Regions from separate parts of the Paenibacillus sp. SSG-1 genome, predicted to be linked through region 1. Evidence: riboswitches for the same ligand, from Rfam matches in the RefSeq annotation. Region 1 holds a riboswitch; each other region holds the start of a gene.

Evidence for each region. Region 1 has a riboswitch for cyclic di-AMP ahead of BCV73_RS15925 (3D domain-containing protein). Riboswitches for the same ligand answer to the same signal wherever they lie in the genome.
Region 2: another riboswitch for cyclic di-AMP. It lies ahead of BCV73_RS29120 (3D domain-containing protein); the one in region 1 lies ahead of BCV73_RS15925 (3D domain-containing protein).
Region 3: another riboswitch for cyclic di-AMP. It lies ahead of BCV73_RS28765 (C40 family peptidase); the one in region 1 lies ahead of BCV73_RS15925 (3D domain-containing protein).

Annotation. Positions count from the first base shown of each region.
Region 1 is NZ_MBRK01000001.1:3,454,446-3,461,499, reverse strand. It holds gene BCV73_RS15940 (transporter substrate-binding domain-containing protein) at 1-426, shown strand, start outside; gene BCV73_RS15935 (amino acid ABC transporter permease) at 596-1,255, shown strand; gene BCV73_RS15930 (amino acid ABC transporter ATP-binding protein) at 1,242-1,964, shown strand; cyclic di-AMP (ydaO/yuaA leader) riboswitch at 2,203-2,357, shown strand; gene BCV73_RS15925 (3D domain-containing protein) at 2,361-3,020, shown strand; gene BCV73_RS15920 (polysaccharide deacetylase family protein) at 3,094-3,936, opposite strand; gene BCV73_RS15915 (NADH:flavin oxidoreductase/NADH oxidase) at 4,209-5,231, shown strand; gene BCV73_RS15910 (PspA/IM30 family protein) at 5,477-6,145, shown strand; gene BCV73_RS15905 (DUF350 domain-containing protein) at 6,256-6,660, shown strand; gene BCV73_RS15900 (DUF4178 domain-containing protein) at 6,710-7,054, shown strand, end outside.
Region 2 is NZ_MBRK01000001.1:6,377,455-6,384,508, reverse strand. It holds gene rsmI (16S rRNA (cytidine(1402)-2'-O)-methyltransferase) at 1-865, shown strand, start outside; gene BCV73_RS29135 (AbrB/MazE/SpoVT family DNA-binding domain-containing protein) at 1,173-1,427, opposite strand; gene BCV73_RS29130 (HD domain-containing protein) at 1,751-3,031, shown strand; gene BCV73_RS29125 (TatD family hydrolase) at 3,090-3,860, shown strand; cyclic di-AMP (ydaO/yuaA leader) riboswitch at 4,065-4,291, shown strand; gene BCV73_RS29120 (3D domain-containing protein) at 4,562-5,731, shown strand; gene rnmV (ribonuclease M5) at 5,958-6,512, shown strand; gene rsmA (16S rRNA (adenine(1518)-N(6)/adenine(1519)-N(6))-dimethyltransferase RsmA) at 6,509-7,054, shown strand, end outside.
Region 3 is NZ_MBRK01000001.1:6,304,570-6,311,623, forward strand. It holds gene BCV73_RS28755 (hypothetical protein) at 1-782, shown strand, start outside; cyclic di-AMP (ydaO/yuaA leader) riboswitch at 1,056-1,193, shown strand; gene BCV73_RS28760 (C40 family peptidase) at 1,198-1,665, shown strand; gene BCV73_RS35210 (hypothetical protein) at 1,785-1,934, opposite strand; cyclic di-AMP (ydaO/yuaA leader) riboswitch at 2,043-2,182, shown strand; gene BCV73_RS28765 (C40 family peptidase) at 2,186-2,677, shown strand; gene BCV73_RS28770 (GNAT family N-acetyltransferase) at 2,899-3,387, shown strand; gene BCV73_RS28775 (c-type cytochrome) at 3,552-3,911, shown strand; gene BCV73_RS28780 (4a-hydroxytetrahydrobiopterin dehydratase) at 3,995-4,300, opposite strand; gene BCV73_RS28785 (hypothetical protein) at 4,487-4,780, opposite strand; gene motA (flagellar motor stator protein MotA) at 5,126-5,926, shown strand; gene motB (flagellar motor protein MotB) at 5,910-6,725, shown strand; gene rluF (23S rRNA pseudouridine(2604) synthase RluF) at 6,867-7,054, opposite strand, start outside.

The DNA of each region.
Region 1 (7,054 bases):
AAGGCGGAGCAGGCCGTTGTCGTCAGAGAGGCTGACAAAGACAAATACAGCACGATGAAAGCTCTGGAAGGAGCTTCGCTCGGCATTCAGAAGGGTTCGATCCAGGAGGACATCGCCAAGACGATTCCGGGGGCGAAGATCACCGGCCTGGGCAAAATTTCCGACATTGTGCTGCAGCTGAATTCGAGCCGCGTGGATGCCTCCATCATGGAGAAACCGGTTGCCGAAGCATACATCAAGAACGTCAAAGGATTGGTAATTGCGGATGCGGTTCCTGATTATAAGGAAGACGGCTACGCGATCGGGATCAAAAAAGGCAACACCGAGCTCGTGAACCAAATCAACAAAACGCTGGACCGTCTGAAATCCGAAAACAAGATTGAGCAGTACGTCGCCGAAGCGAGCGATTTGGCTGCACAGAAATAGAGGTTAAGCTGTCTGTTCTCATTTTATACATCGGATAAAATAGCGAAGCGAATTCGCTATTTTTTCTGTTCAATGATGGGTACCTTGTTTCAAATATGTCCCGATCTGTTGTATACAGGGGAAGGATGGGACAGGCAGGTATGATGACAAAGGAGGTTCTTGGGTCTTTATGTATATGTTCTCCGTTTTTTGGGATTACCGGACGTATTTTGCGACAGGTATCCAGTATACACTGCTCCTGGCCGCCATCGGCGTCATCTGCGGCTTCGTGCTGGGCATTATTATATCCTTGATGCGGATGTCCCGTTTTTGGCTGCCGAAGCTGATCGGTTCGGTATGGGTGGAAGTTCTCCGCGGTACCCCGATGGTTGTTCAGCTGTTTATTATTCACTACGGCCTTGTGGCTTTCGGGATCAAACTTACGCCGATCGAGTCCGGTGCAATTACGCTGTCCATTAACAGCTCCGCGTACCTTGCGGAAGTGTTCCGTGCCGGAATCCAGGGGGTGGACCGGGGCCAGTCGGAAGCGGCCCGTTCCCTGGGAATGACGCGCAGCATGACGATGCGGTACATCGTGCTGCCCCAAGCTGTAAAAAGCGTGCTGCCGGCCATCGGCAATGAGTTTATTACGATTATCAAGGAATCATCCATCGTATCGTTTATCGGCGTCACCGACTTGATGTACCAGTCGGGGGCTATCCAAGGGATTACGTATGATTACCTCAGTCCGCTGCTGGTCATTGCGGCCATCTACTTCATTATGACGTTTACCCTGTCCAAGCTGCTGGGGGCATTCGAAAGGAGGCTGAATACCGATGATCAGCGTTAAAGATCTGCGCAAATCGTTCGGCAAGCTGGAGATTCTGAAAGGGATCGACATCGACATCGCCAAAGGCGAGGTCGTCGTCGTGATTGGCCCCAGCGGCTCGGGGAAAAGCACCTTTCTCCGCTGCCTGAATCTGCTCGAAACGCCAACAGGGGGGCAGATCACGTTTGAAGGCGAGCCGATTACGGACAAACGCCATAACATCAATGCCACCCGCGAAAAAATGGGCATGGTGTTCCAGCATTTCAACCTGTTCCCGCATAAATCGGTGCTGCAGAACCTCATGCTGGCCCCGGTTAAGGTGAAAAAGCAGCCGCCGGCCGAGGCGGAACGGATTGCCCTTGACCTGCTGCGCACGGTCGGATTATCCGACAAGAAGGATGCGTATCCGTCCCAGCTGTCAGGCGGGCAGAAGCAGCGGATCGCCATCGCGCGGGCGCTGGCCATGCAGCCCCACGTCATGCTCTTTGACGAGCCGACTTCAGCGCTGGACCCGGAAATGGTCGGCGAAGTGCTGGAGGTCATGAAGAAGCTTGCGGAGGGCGGCATGACGATGGTTATCGTAACCCATGAAATGGGGTTTGCCCGGGAAGTCGGCGACCGGATCGTCTTTATGGACGGCGGACAAATCGTCGAGCAGGGGACGCCTGCGGAAGTGTTCGGTAACCCGCAAAACAGCCGCACGAAAGATTTTCTGAGCAAGGTTCTTTGACAAAGTACCTGCATATAAAAATGATAAAGCCCTGGACGAGAATATTACTCATCCAGGGCTTTTTATGTACCTTTTCATGAATAAATTGTTAAAATGAATGAGGATTTTGTAACTATTTTAAAAGGAATTGAGCTGCTGCTCCCTTGCTTAAGTCAGCTAACAACCCTAAATAAAGCCTGATAATTCAAGGCTTTTGGATTGGTAACATTTTCATGCGCACAGGTTACAAAATTGTGATATATTTGTTGAGCCGAAACTTTTCTAAGGTAAAGTGCGGGGGATGTAATTTGTGTACATAGTACGCTTGGGGTGAATCGCACCAATAGGGCGTAGGGTTGTCTCCTCAATCCGAATCCGACAGCTAACTTCGCAGGCATCACGACTTAAGGAGGAACCATGAAAAGATTTAAAGGAATCAAGACACTTGCAGCCATCATCGGCATTTCTCTGGCGGTACAAGCGGTACCCACGTTTGCGGACTCGGTCCATGTAGCGAAGGATGGAGACACCTTCTATACATTATCTAAACAATATGGTGTTAATTTGAATCAGCTGATGAATGCAAATCCGAGCGTAGAAGCAACCAATATTTATCCAGGCCTGAAATTAAACGTTCCAGGAGCAAGCACAGCCAAGGCATTTGCCGCAGAGGACAGCGGCTCGATCATCACGGCAGCTTCTCTGAACGTCAACGGCGATGACAAAGTCGTAGAAGCATGGGGTAAAACCTTCAATTACTCCAAAACGCTGGACGTCCGAGCTACGGCTTATTCATCTGCCGCTAGCGAAAACGGCAAGTGGGGTGCAGTGGACTACTTCGGCAACCCGCTGAAGCTGGGAACGATCGCTGTTGACCCTTCCGTTATCCCGTTGGGAACGAAAGTGCTGGTTACCGGTCACAGCTTCCAGGGCCTTCCGAAGAAAGCTTTCGTAGCGACAGCTAAGGATACCGGCAGTGCGATTAAGGGGAAACGCATCGACATTTTCGTGCCGGGCAGCCCGGAAAGCGTTAGTGCCTTCGGGTTCCAGGACGTTGAGCTGTACTTCATTAAATAGTTCAAGCTTTTCATAATAACACGGAAAAACCGGCTTTTGTACTCAAGCCGGTTTTTTTTGTACGCTCAGCGCGTTACTTGTCTTTTGGAACGTGAAGTAACCTCGGCAGCGTGACGAATGAATAGCCTTTATTTTTCAAAGTCTGAATAATGTCCGGAAGGGCATCGATCGTACCGCTGAGATTGGACGTGGTTCCGCCTCCCGCATGCTGAAGAATGATCGAGCCTTGCCCAACGGTGGACAGCACGTTGCGCTTGACCGCTTCCTTGCTGATTCCTTTCCAATCCAGCGAATCGACGTTCCAGTTTACGATTTTGTAGCCCTGCTGCTTGGCCCAGCGCAGTTGGCGTTCCGTGATGTCTCCATAAGGCGGCCTGATCAGCTTGGGCTTATAGCCGACGATGCCGTAAAGCGTGTTCTCCGTCCGCTTAATCTCGGCTACATATTCGTCCATCTCCAATTTGTGAAACACGGGATGATTATAGGAGTGGTTTCCGATCACATGTCCTTCACGGACGATGCGCTCGACCAGCTCGGGATGCTTCTTCGCCCGGCTGCCCATCACAAAAAAGGTGGCTTTAATATGATGGGCTTTGAGCACATCCAGGATCTGAGGAGTAAATCTGGGATCCGGCACGTCATCAAAGGTTAGGGCCACCTCTTTGACGCGCGGACCGTGAATTTTGAACGTTTCGGGATATTTTTTGATCAGCTGGCCTAGCGTAAGGATCTGCTGTTCCTTCCGCTTTTCTTTCGCCTCCCGGCTGCTGGTTTCCCGTGCAGGTTCGGAACCTGACGGATGTTCCGGGGGTTCACCGCCTTGAGCGGCGGCTGCTGGCCACCCGGACTGCCAAGGACAGATCAACAACAAGATCAGCAGGGAAGACAGCAATGTGCATAACAGCTTCTTTTTCATCCGTCTCGACTCCTTTCCACCGCGGACAAACAGCGAAAGCATGATTTATCCTTGTTATGTCCATAAGTTGATGCAATTATGTTGCTTTAAATCAGATGCTGGGCCACATTTTCATATCGTTCGGCAAAGGGTGTATAATAGAACTGATGGATTACGGTCGCTGTACATTGGCCGTAACCGCGAGGTATGGACGATAAACGGCGGCGCTGCAATCATATAACCCTGTTGTCATATAGGCTTAATCACATACAACAAAAAGGAGACACGAAGCAATGGCAGATCTATTTACACCTTATGTGCTTAAAGGATTATCTCTGAAAAACCGGATTGTTATGCCTCCGATGTGCCAATATTCGGTACAGGCTGAGGACGGGATCCCTAACAATTGGCATTATGTCCATTATATATCCCGCGCAGTCGGCGGAGCCGGATTGATTATCGTAGAGATGACGGGGGTTCACCCGGACGGACGGATTACGAACCGGGATACGGGAATATGGGATGACGGGCAGATCCCTGCTTACCGCAAAATCGTCGACGAAGTGCACGCCCATGGCGCAAGGATCGGCATCCAGCTGGGCCATGCCGGCCGCAAGGCGGAGGACGCGAACCCGCCCGTAGCCCCATCGGCCATCCGTTTTGACGAGAAATATAAAATTCCGAGAGCTTTGTCCACCGAAGAGGCCCAGAGTCTGGTTACCGCCTATGGGGAAGCGGCCCGGCGCGCGGTGGAAGCCGGCTTTGATACCGTGGAGATACACGGCGCTCACGGCTATTTAATCCATCAGTTCCATTCTCCGCTGACCAACCGAAGAGACGATGCGTATGGAAAAGACCTGGCCTTGTTCGGAGAAGAGGTTGTTAAAGCCGTCAAGAAGGCGGTCCCTGAAGACATGCCTGTTCTGATGAGAGTGTCAGCCAAGGAGTACGTGGACGGCGGTTATGACGTCGATTACTGCGCGGAAATCTGCCAACGATACCGGGATGCGGGCGTGGACGTATTCCATATTTCCTCCGGCGGTGAAGGTCATATCGGATCGAACGGCGGACCGAAGGCCGGCTCGGGGTACCAGGTGGAATTGGCGGAGCAAATGAAGGCAAAGCTGGATGTACCGGTAATCGCTGTCGGCCGCTTGGAAAATTACGAGGAAGCGCAGCAGGTGGTGCTGGAAGGAAAGGCGGATCTGGTCGCAGTCGGCAGAGGCATGCTGAAGGATCCTTACTGGGCGCTTCATGCGGCCCAAGAGTTGAACGGAGAACAGAAGATCCCGAAACAGTACTTGCGAGCTTTTTAACCTAGGCATTGCGGAAATGAAGCTAATCAAGCATTCACAACAAAACGCTGGAGTCAGATCCGTAGGATCGGCTCCCGCGTTTTTTAAACGGTAAACATACCCTTGAATGAAGACTCCTTGCTGCTATATTATGGAAGATGAACAAACGCCGAAAAAATTTTGGCGATTTTTGAAACGGTCCTAAAACTGCTGCGTAAAAGAGTATCAAGAAGAACACATTAACCTTTCAGGAGGAACAAGAAACCATGGCTATTTTCAAAAGACTGCGCGATTTAACAATGTCCAATATTAATGCGATTATCGATAAGGCAGAAGACCCGATCAAGATGACGGACCAATACATCCGCGATATGACCGAAGATTTGGAAGACGCGGAGAAGGCTGTAGCCGCTCAAATCGCCATCGAGAAAAAATTCAAGCAGCTGTACGAAGAGCAGCAGGCGCTCGTTGAGAAGCGTACCCAGCAGGCACACACCGCAGCCCAGGCACAAAACGTTGAGCTGGCCCGCCGTGCGCTGGAAGAGAAAAAATCGGCTGAGCAGAAAATGAACGAATACAAAGCAAGCTACGACCAGAACAAGGCTTCGGCCGACAATCTCCGTGCCAAGCTTGAGGAAATGCGCAAGCAGCTCACCGAAATGAAGAACAAAAGAGAGACGCTGGTAGCCCGCTATAATGCGGCCAAAGCGCAAACCGAAATCAACAAGGCGATGAACGGCTTCAGCACGGATTCTGCGACGAACGGCATGAAGCGGATGGAAGAGAAGATGCTGCAGATGGAGGCGCAAGCCGAAGCCAGCAACGAAATGTCCGCCAAAGGCAAATCGCTCGACGATGAGTTCGAACAGCTCGGTAAGGACAAAGAAGTTGAAGATGAGCTGGCAGCGCTCATGAAGCAGTACGAGAACAAATAATCTGCCATAAACCGGGTATGATGAATAGCGAAGGGGAACATTTGTCATATTTCTCCTTCGCTTTTATTATGTATGAGTGAGACGTTGAGAAGATGTGGAGGCTAAGGTAGATGGATTTTAATATCATTAAAGGGATTCTGGTATGGACAGGTTCCGGGGCGATCCTGCTCTTTATTTTGATGTTTGTGGATTCGCTGTTTACCAAGTACAAAGATTTTGAAGAAGTGAAGGCGGGCAACATGGCGGTCACCTCGCGCCTGGTCATCAAGCTGCTGTCCCAGGGTTACATTCTGTCCGTTTCGATTCGGACCTCGAATAACCTGCTGGAAGCGCTTGTCGTATCGATCGTCTCCTTCTTGATCTTACTCGTGCTGGAAGCGATCGTGCGCGTCTTGATGAGATGGTGGGCAAAGCTTGACCTGGATACAGGTACACAGCAGGGCAAAGTGGGTTACGGCCTGTTTGCCGGTACAATCCATTTGGTTGGCGCCCTCATCATTACCGCCTGCCTGTAGCACGACCCCAATATATATTAAAGTTTGATTACCTAAGGAGTTATAGCATATGAGTGTATTTAAAAGAATCGGCAACCTGTTTGCCAAGCCGGAACCGCCGAAACCGGAGAAAAGCATGCTGGCGCTCATGCCGGGAGATATTTGCGAGGTATCGCTGGTCACGTACGAAGTCATTGGACGCGTGCACAACCGCGGAAGAAACGCCGTTCTGCTCACGCTCCGGGACGGGAACACGATCGCTTACCTTCATATTGAAGAGCGCGAGACCGTGGAGTATGAATTGTACGCTCCGATCGACGGCCGGCTTGACAATCCTGCAGAAGTACCGACCGAGATCGACCTGGACGACCGGGTTTACTATATGGAAGAAGAATACATCGGTCATGTGTTAATT
Region 2 (7,054 bases), 2.9 Mb from region 1:
CAGTTTTCAGGAAAAAGAAGAGGGCGCGCCGGGTTCGTTATACCTGGTGGCCACGCCCATCGGCAATTTGGAGGACATGACGTTTCGGGCGGTAAACACGCTAAAGGCCTGTGACATCATCGCCGCAGAGGATACAAGGCAGACGCGCAAGCTGCTCACCCATTTCGACATTTCCCCGTCTATGTTGTTCAGCTATCATGAGCATAATAAGGCGGCAAGCGGACCCGAATTAATACGCTATATAATAGAAGGAAAAAATTTGGCTCTTGTCAGCGATGCCGGTCTGCCGGCGATTTCCGACCCCGGGGCCGACCTCGTCCAGCTGGCGTTGGAACAAGGAATTCCCGTTATTCCGGTCCCGGGTGCCAATGCTGCGTTATCCTCCCTGATCGTGTCGGGACTTCCGACCGAGCGCTTTACGTTTATCGGTTTTCTTCCCCGGGAACGCAAAGAGATTCAAGCGGTGCTGGAGCCGCTGCAGGCGGCATCCGGAACGCTGCTGTTTTACGAATCGCCTCATCGGGTAATGAAGACACTCAAGGCCATCCTTGAAATTCTCGGCAATCGGAGAATTGTGCTCGCCCGTGAACTGACCAAGCGATATGAGGAGTTTGTCAGGGGAACCATTGAAGAATGCCTCGAGTATCTGGAGGAGCATGCTCCGCTTGGCGAATACTGCCTCGTACTGGAAGGCGCGGATCCGAAGGAGGAGCAGAAGCAGCGGAATGCTTGGTGGCAGGAGCTGACGGTGGAAGAGCATGTGGAGCATTACGAAGGGGAAGGGTTGCCAAGGAAAGACGCCATGAAGAAGGCGGCCGCCGACCGTGGTGTTTCCAAAAGAGATGTGTATAACGCGCTATTGTAATAAATGCAGTGGTGAAGGAGCAATAGGTAGAAGAGAGTAATTTGGTGGGTAAACCACATTTTTGAAAAGACAGTCGCCTTTTATAGGGATGAAAGTTTTTCCGAGGTTAGGGAATTTGTGGCAAAATGGAAGCAGCCGGAGTTAGGATGCATCGTGCGGCTGCTTCTCTTCTCCTTGTAGCGGTCATCCCGCCGACAATCAAAAAAAATGCCTCCCACGGCCGGGTTCTAAGCCGAGGAGACACCAAGGAGATATGAAAAAGGTTAGAATTAACAATTTGAATTACTCTTATTATATACTAAAAATCTTAATTTGTCACAGGTGTTGGGATTTCTGATATGCAATCGTGACAAACAATTTTTCCTTTGAAGTAAGTAACATTCTCAGCATTGCCGCAGAAGATGCAGGCCGGTTCGTATTTCTTGAGCATAATACGTTCTCCGTCCACGTAAATCTCAAGTGCGTCTTTCTCTCCAATGCCCAAGGTACGGCGCAGTTCAATGGGGATAACTACCCGACCCAGTTCGTCTACCTTTCTTACAATACCAGTTGATTTCATCATAACTGATCATTGCTCCTCTCGCCATAGTTTTAAAATGTCATAATTCGACAACGTTCTCTCTTTAATGATATCAATAATACCAACGATTCCCAAAACAGTCAACCAGTAAATTTGGTTCAATAACCTTACAAATAGCATAACAGCTAGGAAATCACTCATATCAGGATTCTTTTCCAATTATATCGCCTTGGTAGTATAATGTCGATTTGGAAAACCTTAATTCTGCTTATTTCGACATGTATCGACATCAATTGTCAAAAATATTTCAAAATTAAAACACTTAACAACCCGAATTTCACAAAATGAATGGAGTTGACCTGAACATGAACCCACTAAGTGAGGAAAAAGTCTTTAAAGATCCGGTTCACAATTATATTCACGTCCAGGACTCCACGATTTGGAGGCTTATTAATACGACCGAATTTCAGCGCTTGCGGCGGATCCGGCAGCTTGGAACCTCGTATTTGACGTTTCATGGAGCGGAGCACAGCCGTTTCTCCCATTCTTTAGGGGTATATGAGATTACACGGCGGATTATTTCGCAATTTGAGCGCAGTGGATATCCGGATTGGCCAAAAGAAGAGAGGCTGCTGACGCTGTGTGCGGCGCTGCTGCACGACCTGGGACACGGCCCCTTTTCCCATTCGATTGAAGAAGCCTTTCATATGAATCATGAAGACTGGACTCGCCGGATTGTCACCGGAGATACGGAAGTGAATGATATTCTGAGCGAGATTGCCCCGGACTTCCCGGACAAGGTATCCGCCGTCATCGCGAAGACCTATGATAAACCGATTGTAGTGAACCTCGTTTCGAGCCCCTTGGATGCCGACCGGATGGATTACCTGCTTCGGGATGCTTATTACACCGGGGTGAACTACGGCACGATTGATATTGACCGTATTTTACGGATGCTCCGTCCTTACCAGGGCAGAGTGGTGGTCAAAGAGTCCGGGATGCATGCCGTGGAGGATTATTTAATGTCCAGGTACCAGATGTACTGGCAGGTCTACTTCCATCCGGTAACCCGCAGTTCAGAAATTATTTTGCGCCAAATTTTCCGGCGGGCCAAGGAGCTGTACCAGGATGGTTATCCTTTTGGCTTTATGGTCGAGCCGCTGCCGCAGCTCTTTGAAGACAAACTGGACGTGCAAGCTTATCTGAAGCTGGACGAGGCGCTGATTCAAACGGCCTTCCTTCAGTGGTCCTATGAGGACGACCGCATACTCAGCGAGCTGTGCACCCGATTTATGCACCGCAAACTGTATAAATATGTAGAAATGGACTCCGTCGATTTGGAAATGATCGATGAAATCCGCCGGGAGTTTGGACAAGCCGGAATGAACCCGGAATATGATCTGGAGATTGATTTTCCGACCGATCTTCCTTACGATGTATTTCGTCCGGGTGACGAGTCGAGCCAGAAACAGATCCTGCTGCTCGACCGCCAGGAGCAGCTGCGGGAAATATCCGAGGTGTCGGATATTGTCCGGTCCATCAGCGGCATTCACCGCGGGAAATATCACTTGTATTATCCGGAAGATAAACTGGAAAAGGCGATAACCGATCTTTCTCCTTCGATTTCCCGCATTTTCAAGCTTTAATGACAAAATACCGTACGAAAGTGAACCTGTGGTACCGACAAGAAAGGAGTTCAAATTCATGGAACTGTTCGACACGCATACCCATCTGGATGCGCAACAATTCGACGAGGACCGGGGGCGGGTCATTGACAATGCCGTACAAGCCGGTGTAACCCGGATGATCAACGTTGGTTTTAACCGGGAGACGATTCCATCGACGATGAAGCTGGTGGAAACGTATGATTTTATATATGCGGCCATAGGCTGGCATCCGCAGGACGCCGTTTTTATGCAGGAAGGCGATCTGGAGTGGATTGCATCCTTATGCAGTCACCCCAAGGTGGTGGCCATCGGTGAAATTGGTCTGGATTACTACTGGGACACCTCGCCGAAGGACGTGCAGCACCGGGTCCTCCGCCAGCAGATCGGACTGGCCCGAGAGCTCAACATGCCGATTGTTATACATAACCGGGACGCCCATGAGGATATTGTGAAAATATTACGGGAAGAGAAGGCCGGCGAGGTCGGCGGTGTCATGCATTCGTTCTCGGGGAGCTGGGAAACCGCGAAGCTGTGCCTGAATATGGGCTTCCATCTTTCGTTTGGCGGACCTATTACGTTCAAGAATGCCAGAGTCCCCAAAGAGGTCCTGGCTCAGGTTCCGATGGACAGGCTGCTCATCGAAACGGACTCTCCTTATCTCACGCCACACCCTTTCCGAGGGAAGAGAAACGAGTCGGCAAACGTCCGTCTGGTCGCTGAAGCGGCAGCCCAGATTAAGGGGGTTGACCTGGAGGAAATTGCCCAGATTACCACCCAAAATGGGCTGGAACGATTTGGAATTGTGTGAAATCGGGAGAAAAACAGCCGAAAAAATGAGCATGAGCGAATGATTAAAGAATTTTAACAAACAAAACGCCGAATATTACATTTTTTTAACCACTTTTTCAAATAAACGTGGTTGATTACCGCTTTACAACATGCATCAAAACAGGATATCATCTTTTCAGTGAATCATTGAGCTGTCGTTAAGGTCTTACCTTCGCAGCTTCATGAACCAGTCTCGCTGAGTCTCCCGCATGGGAGAACGGGGGAACCAATACTGGAGCGGGGCATGACAGACCGGAAGCGGTCCGGTGCTCGCAAACGTATTTGATTTCTTTTTTGGGTCTCTGGGGTGAATTGAACGGCTTTACGCCATGAGCGTAAGGACGCGAATAGGGCGGCTCTCTTTCGCCCGAACCCGACAGCTAACCCCGTAAGCGGATAAAGAGAGGTACCCTCGTGCATGACAATTCCGATATTCAGACATCCGGAAGCCACGAAAGAGTCCTCGTAAGCTCTTTTCTATCGGCTTCTTTTGTTTTGAATAAAGGAGAGGCAGTCATCATACTGTTGTATAACAGGAGGTGACAAATCATGATGGAGAGATTGGTTCATGGTGCAAGAACGCATGCTTTCTGTGGGTTCTTGTAAAAAATTGAGTATAGTCGCGTCAAATACAATCATGCATAACTCTAGACGGCGAGGCTATGAAGGAGGATCGAGAAAGTGGGCGTTTTCCAACCAGAGAAGACCCATGATTCAAAAATCTCCAGCATGTCTTACGCATTGCGATGGAAGCATGAGAATTTGCGCCAGATCTCCACTGCAGCTATCGTTTCAATCGCGGTTACCCTGATGATCTTGCTGCTCGTGTACAGTCAATCGCGAAAACAAGTTTATTTGGTAGTAGACGGTCAAATGAAATCTGTACAGACCAATACATCTTTACTTCAAGAAATGCTGGATGAGCAGGAAATCAGTCTGAAACCCGAGGACCAAATATCGATGCCGCTGAGCGGGGCTATATCCGACGGCGACAAGGTCGTGATCGACCGCGCGAGTCCTGTGAAGGTGACGGCTGATGGTGCAACGAAGCATTTGTATACAACGGCCAAAACGGTCGGCGACGTGCTGAAAGAAACCGGCGTCAAAGTCAAGGAAACAGACATTGTCACTCCGGCTGTCGAAACGGCGGTCTCCACCAACACGGACATCCGGATCGTCCGGATGAACAAACAAGTGATACAGCGTCATGAATCCCTCCCCTTCCGGGTGGTCAAAACCTCCGACCCCAGCATTTATAAAGGCGAGTCGCGGGTGATTCAGCAGGGATCTCCTGGCGTCATGGTGCAGTACATTGAGAAGAAGTACAAAGACGGCAAGCTGGTGTCCATGAAAATGGTGGGCAAAAAAGTGCAGACGGTGACCAAGGATAAGGTCATAGCCGTCGGCACGAAGAAAAAGCCTGTTCCCGTAGTGACCGAAGTCAAAACAGCCGTTGCCAAAGCTTCTTCTACCCCTGCCAAGGTGAAGAAGGTCAGCAGCAGCAGTAACAACCGGGTCAGCAAGGCCGGCGTTGACTTTTCCTACAAGAAGCTGATCAAAGTCTCCATGACCGCTTATTCGTCTGGCGAGTCCGGAGTCGGCACACGCACCGCCACAGGAACACGTGTCACGGAAGGCCGCACGATTGCGGTTGATCCAAGCGTCATTCCTTTGGGATGGTGGGTTTACATTGAAGGTGTTGGCTTCCGTCGTGCGGAAGACACAGGCGGAGCCATTAAGGGAAATAAAATCGATATATACTACGATTCCGTCCAGCAGGCACGCAACTTTGGCCGTAAATCCGGCCTTAAGGTATACGTGATCGGTCCGGTCAAACCGGAGCTGAACTAATTTCGTTTTACTTTGCCATTCTAATGTTATAGTATTATGATCATGAAAATGTCATGCTAAAGAAGAGGAGCTTTCCTCTTCTTTTTGTTGTTAATTTACAGCAGTTTGTCTATACCGGGACCCCGCAAAGTACCTGAACAGGCATCACGGTTTATGCCACTTGCAGGGACTTGGCTGTCCGGCGGCATTGACGGGTATAATGTACTCGAAAGGAAGACAGGAAATCATGATTAAAGAAGTCATTGTGGTGGAAGGCCGGGATGATACCGTGGCCGTGAAGCGGGCGGTGGATGCCGATACGATCGAGACGGGCGGCTCCGCCATCAATGCGCGTATACTCCAGCGGATCGCGCTGGCTCAGGAGCGGCGGGGGGTCATTGTGCTGACGGACCCGGATCACGCCGGCGAAAGAATCCGCAAAATCATTTCGGCCAAGGTGCCTGGCTGCAAGCATGCGTTTATCCCGGAGGCCGATGCAACCCGCAAGGGGGATATCGGTGTGGAGAACGCCTCGCCTGCGGCGATCCGCAGAGCCTTGGAGCGGGTTCACACCTCTTATGAGGGGGCGGAAAGCCAGATCGACATGGAGGACCTGATGGAGGCGGGGCTGCTGGTGCACCCGGATGCCGCCGCCCGGCGGATGGCGATGGGCAACCTCCTCGGTATCGGCTACTGCAACGGCAAGCAATTTTATAAGCGACTCGCCATATTTCAAATATCCCGCGAAGAATTTGCGGATGCGCTTGCCCGTATCGAAGATGAAGGAGGCCGGACAACGTGAACGGCATGGACGACATCGCCACACCAAGGCGAACCAAAGAAATCATCCAGCGCCACGGCTTTTCATTCAAGAAGAGCCTGGGGCAAAATTTTTTGATCGACCAAAATATTTTAAATAAAATCGTGGACGCGGCCGGACTTGATTCCACCAAGGGTGCCCTAGAGATCGGTCCTGGTATCGGCGCCCTGACCGAAAAGCTGGCCCAGCAGGCAGGGGCCGTCACGGCGGTTGAGATCGACCAGAGGCTGATTCCGATCCTCGAGGAGGTTCTCGCCCCATACCCCGGCGTAAAGGTACATCATGGGGATGTACTGAAGACGGACCTCGCTGCGTTGTTTAAGAGCAATTTTGCCGGCGTATCCAAAGTCAGCGTCGTGGCCAACCTTCCGTACTATGTGACGACGCCGATCTTGATGAAGCTGCTGGAGGAGCGGCTCCCGCTGGAGAACATCGTCGTGATGATTCAGAAGGAGGTGGCAGACCGGATGGCCGCCCGGCCGGGCACGAAGGATTACGGCAGCCTGAGCATTGCCGTGCAGTAT
Region 3 (7,054 bases), 2.9 Mb from region 1:
TCATGTTCCTGTACCAGCTGCTCTGGGGCTACTTCCTGTACCGTCTGATCGATTCGGCGGTCGTGCCGCTGCTGATGCGGTATCCCGATCCCCCGCCGACCGAACTCAGCCAGGTCCTCTATTATGTAGAGGGACAGATGAGCTTGACGCAAAGCAGCACCGTGCATACTTACCTTTGGGTTCTCCTGGGAATGGTCGCCCTCCGCATGCTGCTGACCCCATTTATCCACGCGGGCATCTTCTACGGCCTGCACCGGGAGCATCAGGGGGAACGCGGACTGTTTTTCTTCCAAGGCATGAAGCTGCACGGCAAAACGGTATTTCTTTTTCACCTGATCGAATGGGTGCTTATCGCCGCTCCGTTATACTGGATGATCCCGAAGATGTATCCCATCCTGCTCAGCGCGATCCAAAACCATGCCCAGCTGCTTCACTGCATCCCGTACATTGCAGTCTGGCTTCTGTACTGCTACATCGTCCATCAGATGATTCTGTTCATGCAGTTTGGCAAAACCGGTGGAACCAGCATGTTCTCCTCGCTCTGGATCTGCCTGCGAAGCGCGCTGCCGGTCATCGGCATATCCGTTCTGCTGGGCGCGGTCAGCCTGCTCTTGTATGGCATTACCAGCAGCGTCTCTCTGATCTGGGCAGGGCTTGCCACCCTGATTATCCAACAGGGCTACCATATGGTCAGCTGTATCTTTAAATTATGGAATATCTCCTCCCAATATGATTTGTGGCATCAGCAAATGAACCGTACGAAAAAAAATATTTCGGAATAGTTAAAATTTTGTCATCACTTTAATCCGCTGATAAAAGAAGAACCCCGTCTCTTTCTGTTGAAAAGAGGCGGGGTTTTTGTTGTAAAATGATTGTTAACCATTTGCCAAAGTATAAATCCTCTGTTAAAATAATCCGAGTACGAACTTAGTAACAACTTTGTAATCTTTGCTGTAACGATTTTGACTTTGCTGTAACTGATTTCATCATTTGTCCGTTCATTTGATTGGTATGTACGATTATAGGTAACTTGTCAGCATGTCCATTTCCGGTGCAATCATCACGAGCCGAATTCCCGGGCACCAGGAAGCGGGGGATCCAATTTTGGGTGAATTGATCTCGCTACAGAGGGATCATAGGGGACCTTCTACCGAATCCTTAAGCTAACCTCGCAGGCATTGGAAGGGGTTTATCTTTTTGAAGAAGAAGTTGGCAGCCGCAGCGCTGGGCCTTACACTTGCGTTCTCCATGGGCGCCGGCAGCGTATTTGCGGATTCATCTCTGAACCACATCGTTAACAACACGATCGGCGTTTCTTACAAAACCGGCGGAACAACTACGAACGGCTTCGATTGCTCCGGTTTTACCCGTTACGTGTACCAAAAGCTGGGGTTAACCCTCCCGCGTGTATCCGCTGCGCAGTATAAAACAGGTACCGCTGTTTCCAAAAGCCAGCTGAGAGCAGGAGACCTGGTTTTCTTTAACACCCTAGGCGCAGGCGTTTCCCATGTCGGCATTTACATCGGCAACGGAAAATTCGCGCACGCGTCCTCTTCGAAAGGCGTTACCATCAGCAAACTGAGCCAAAGCTACTACGCCAACCGCTACGTTGGCGCCAAACGGGTCATGAGTACGGCCAAATATCAAGCTGCGGTTTACAATTGATTATCTCTCGAAAACAATGCATATCCATAACAACCCGCGCCGCTGATTTTTGCCGAAATCGCCCCGCGGGTTTGTTGTTACTTATTAGACGTACGAACCACCGAAAAGGTAACAGCATTTCAAAAATTTTTTTTTACACGAGTAAATCCACGGTTTTCTCCTGTTTTTTCCACCCTTGTCATTTCTTTTACCCACTCGTCCAACAAATAAACATCATTTCCTATAAATTTTCCTACAAATCTTCTTTTTCTGTTAGAAACAATTGCCAAAGTCCGATTCCTTTGTTACAATAGTCCCAGCGATAGTAACAACTTTGTAATCTTTACCTGACACAAAGTTGCGAACGAATAAGAAGTAACAGGGAATGATACATAGTGTAAAAGTTCATGCCGAATTTCCTCACACTAAGGAAAGCGGGGGAACCAGTTATGGGTGAATTGATCTTGCTTCAGAGGGATCATAGGGGGCCTTCTACCGAATCCTTAAGCTAACCTCGTAGGCGCCGGAAGGGGTATTTTACTTGAAGAAGAAGCTTGCAGCAGCAGTCATGAGTTTCGCCATCGTGCTCACGGTCGGCACAGGAAGCGCTTTCGCGGATTCCAAGATGGATAAAGTGATCGACAGTGCGATCGGAACCAAGTACAGAACGGGCGGAACCACAACAAGCGGATTTGACTGCTCGGGATTTACAATGTATGTATTTGATCAATTGGGCATCGATCTGCCCCATCAGTCTGGTTCCCAGTTCAGCATGGGTTCGGCCGTATCCCGCAGTGATCTGAGAGCAGGCGACTTGGTATTCTTTAATACATCGGGAGCCGGAGTATCCCATGTCGGAATTTACGTCGGCGACGGAAAATTCGCACATGCCTCCACTTCTCGCGGTGTGATCATCAGCTCTCTGAGCGACAGCTACTACGTCAACCGCTACGTTGGCGCCAAACGAATCATGAGTACGGATAAATACAAAACCGCCGCCGTCGATTCCGAGGACGTTGATGACGTCCAGTAATGCAGGTAAAGCAAGGGTACGAGATCCCGTAGAATGAGATTTTTGCCGAAATCTCCTTTTGCGGGATTTTTTGCGGACAGAAATGGGTAACCTTTCCATTCCCGCCCGCTACTCCTCATTTACCCCTCTATTCCGAAATTAAACAGATATCTGGGACAATCCGGAATATTTTTTCTCTAATGTTCAAATCCTACAGGGAGGTCTGGAAGGGAGATCTGCACATGAACCTCCAACATGAGAGCTTCATGATCGTTCCTATGACCCGGGAGCATGCTGAGACCGTCTGCAGCTGGGTGTACGAACCTCCATACGATTTATACGGCTGGCTGCCGTGGGATCAGATGGAGGCGCTTGGCGTCGAATTTGGTGATCCTGAGGTGAGGCAAAGCCAATATGTGTCCGTCCTGGATGCTGAACATACCTTGTGCGGGTTCGCGCAGTTCTTTCCCTTGGCAGGCGTGACCCGGCTTGGTGTTGGCATGCGGCCTGATTTATGCGGCCAGGGGCTGGGTAAGAGCTTTATGCAGGCTGTGGTCGGCGCAGCCCGTGAAAGACGGCCTGGGGACGAAATCGACCTTGAAGTGCATACATGGAATAAGCGGGCCATCCGGGCTTACGGGAAGTCGGGGTTTGTCATCGCTGATACCTACCCCAAGCTGACCCCTGAAGGTGAACAGCTGTTTCACTGTATGGTCTATGAAGGGGTCTAACTTGAAAATTCCATCATCATAAAAATGGTACAAATTTGTGTATTTTTGGTGGCCCCAAGTTTGGATTCGTTTGCTTTTTTGACACAAACTATTTGATGTGATGGCTTGTTCCGTTATAATGAAGGAATGAAGAATGACAGTTTACATAGAAAGGACGAAAACGGATGCAAAAATGGATCATGAGCGGTGTATTAACGATCGCAGTGGTTATGGCAATTGTGCTCATGTTTACGCTTCCAGGCAAAGAGCAGGTGGCGGAAGAAGAGAAGCCGACCATGCCGGAAGTTACGATGGACGCCGCAGCGGCTGAATCTACGATTAAAGCGCAAGGCTGCATTAGCTGTCACGGGGATCAGCTTCAGGGTGCCGTAGGCCCGAACCTTCAAAAGATCGGAAGCCAACTGTCCGCTGAAGAGATTTACACCATTATCACTAAAGGTAAAGGCGGCATGCCATCCTTTAAGGACAAGTTGAAAGCTGAAGAGATTGCCAATGTGGCCCAGTGGTTGGCTGAGAAGAAATAAAAGTTGTAACGCATACAGAAACACGCTTTGGAAGAACGGGACGTTCATCGCAAAGCGTGTTTTTATTTGCTGCATTATTCTCGTTACCTTTTTTCGCCGGAACGCATTTTTTCGAACAGTTCGTTAAATTGGTGGGCCTCCTTGACATCCAGGGACGTAATCCCGCCTTCATCCCATGAAGTCAAACGCAGCGTCACATTTTTATAATCAATCGTAATAAAGGGGTGGTGGCCAAAAGCCTCTGAAATGGCCGCAACCTCATCCACGAAGGAAATGCCCTTCATGAAATTGGAGAAAACGTATTTGCGCACGATCCAGCGGCCCTCTTCAAGCTCCCAGCCTTCCAGCTTAGACAAATGCGTTTCTACTTCTTCTTGCGTATATACCATTCTTCCGTTCCTCCCTGAAACCTAACATCCCCGAGGTTCACCAGGATGTGTCATTAATGTATGCTCGGGCGAAAAACCTTTACCCATTGTATTCATCCCTGAATGTAATCATGCTTCTCCAAGGAGAGTACATACGAATAATATCTTACCATGGACGGGTTTATAAAATCCATCCGGCCCCAGGGACTATATCAGTGAGACTACGGTCAGCTCCTCGTCGCCGATCAAGAGGTTGATCCGGTGATGGTCCTTGTCATACATCACGACACCGCTTCCAACGGTGATGACAGGTTCGGCTCCCAGCGCATAGAACAAATCCTCCGCCAGCGCCTCATGCACCTCACGCTTCTCTTCGATGCCCAGCTGCATCCAATCCTGCTCCGCCATTTCAAAAAATAAATAACTGTCCGGAATTTCCCCGACAGCTGCCGTCAAATCGGTCAATATGCCGTCATAGTCACGACCATGCTTAACACCCATGCCATTCCCTCCATATCGAAGTTTAGTTACTCATACGATCTATAAGCGATGATTGTGAATGGTGAATGCCCTGCTCCATGCGCCCCTGTGTCAGGGTCTCAAGTGGGCCATTCGTCACCCGTTTGTGCTGTGATTATTCCCTTCAGGGTATGGTGCTCGGACTTGATTTTGTAGGACAGATGAACCTTGTTATTTCATTATACCGGAAAATATCCCTTAAAAAAAAAGAGAATGGTGTCGATAAATAATATAAACCGTTTTTTGTGAAAGCGACCATGTTGCAAGGATGTAAACGCGGTCGATTCCGAAAGGATTCAATTCTATTTCTCATGGATGAGGTGTGCAATGGAAATTTCAACGATTGTTGGCCTGATACTCGGTGTGGTTGCCGTCCTAGTCGGCATGGTGCTGAAGGGCGCCCCGATCGTCAGCCTGCTGACGCCCGCCGCTTATGTCATTATTCTCGCCGGAACCGCCGCTACGCTGTTTATCGGCTTTCCGATGTCTGAGATCAAGAAGTTCCCCAAGCTGTTAAAAATGACCTTCGTCAAACAAAAGCTCATGCAGCGTCAAGAGCTCATCACCCTGTTCATGGAGTGGGCCTCCATCACCCGCCGGGAAGGCCTCCTCGCTCTGGAGACCAAGGTCGAAGAAATCGACGACGCCTTCCTGCGCAACGGTATGCGCATGATTATCGACGGTAACGACCAGGAGTTCGTCCGCGACGTCTTGATGGAAGATATTGCGGCGACGGAAGAGCGTCACCGTGCAGGTGCCCTGCTCTTCTCCCAAGCCGGTATGTATGCTCCTTCCCTCGGGGTGCTTGGTGCTGTCGTCGGCCTGATCGCCGCCCTGACCAAGATGGAGAATATGGCCGAGCTGGCCCACGCAATTGGCGCGGCCTTTATTGCGACGCTGCTCGGTATCTTTACCGGCTATGTCCTGTGGCACCCGATCGCCAATAAGCTGAAACGCCTGTCCAAAAAAGAAGTGGAGCTCAAGCTCATGATGGTGGAAGGACTGCTGTCGATTCAATCCGGCGTATCCACCATTGCGATCAGCCAGAAGCTCTCCGTCTTCTTAACCCCTTCCGAGCGCGCTCAAATGAATGAGAAGGAGGATGGTTCAGGTGGCCAAGAAGACTAGACATGAACCGCATGAGGAGCATGCCGACGAATCCTGGCTTCTCCCCTATGCCGACCTGCTGACACTGCTGCTGGCCCTGTTTATCGTGCTCTATTCCATGAGCGCCACGGACGCCAAGAAATTCGAGGAAATGAGCCAGGCCTTCAACAATGCCCTCAGCACCGGAAATGGCGTGCTCAACTTCAGATCCAATTTGCCGATGGATAAAAATATGGACCAAGGCAAAAAAGACTCCCAAGAGAGCATCGTCACGAATAACAATGACAAGAAACAGAAAGCCCAGCTGGCCAAGCAGGAACAGGAAGACCTGGAGAAGCTGAAGCAGCAGCTGGATCAATATATCAAAACGAACGGCCTGACGAACCAGCTGGATACCAAACTGAACCAATCGCAGCTTACGATCACGATCAGCGACAACGCCCTGTTTGCTTCCGGCAGCGCTCAGGTGAAGCCGGAGTCACGCCAGCTGGCGCTCGCCATCAGCAGCATGCTGCAGCAGTTCCCTACGTATGACGTCGTCGTGTCCGGTCATACGGACAATATGCCGATCTCGAACAGCGAGTACGCGTCCAACTGGGACCTGAGCTCCAACCGGGCGCTGAACTTCCTGAAGATTCTGCTCACCAACAAGCAGCTCGACCCGGCCAAGTTCACCTCCACCGCCTTCGGCGAGTTCCGGCCCGTGGCTTCCAACGATACCGCAGCCGGCCGTGCTAAAAACCGCCGCGTCGAGGTATCCATCATCCGGAAGTACCAGAATATCAGCGAGCAAATCCCGGTAACCACGAATAAAAAATAGCATAGCGATAACTAATGGACAGGCTGTTCCCTTTGGATAAAGGGAGCAGCCTTTTTGATAGTAGACGGCACATGTCTCAGGGAATGGTCTTCCGGCCTTTTATTATAGGTTGAAGCCCTCACCCTGTATCAGGCCTGCCCTCTATCCTAGGCGGTAATTCAACAGCTGTCCAAGCTCTTCCTTTTCCTGCGGCGTTAAATCGCGCCATTTCCCTTTGCCCAGGGATCCCAGATGGATATTCATAATCCGGATCCGCTGCAGTCGGCGCACCTCGTAGCCGAAGGCGCTGCACATCCGGCGGATCTGCCGATTTTTCCCCTCGGTCAGAA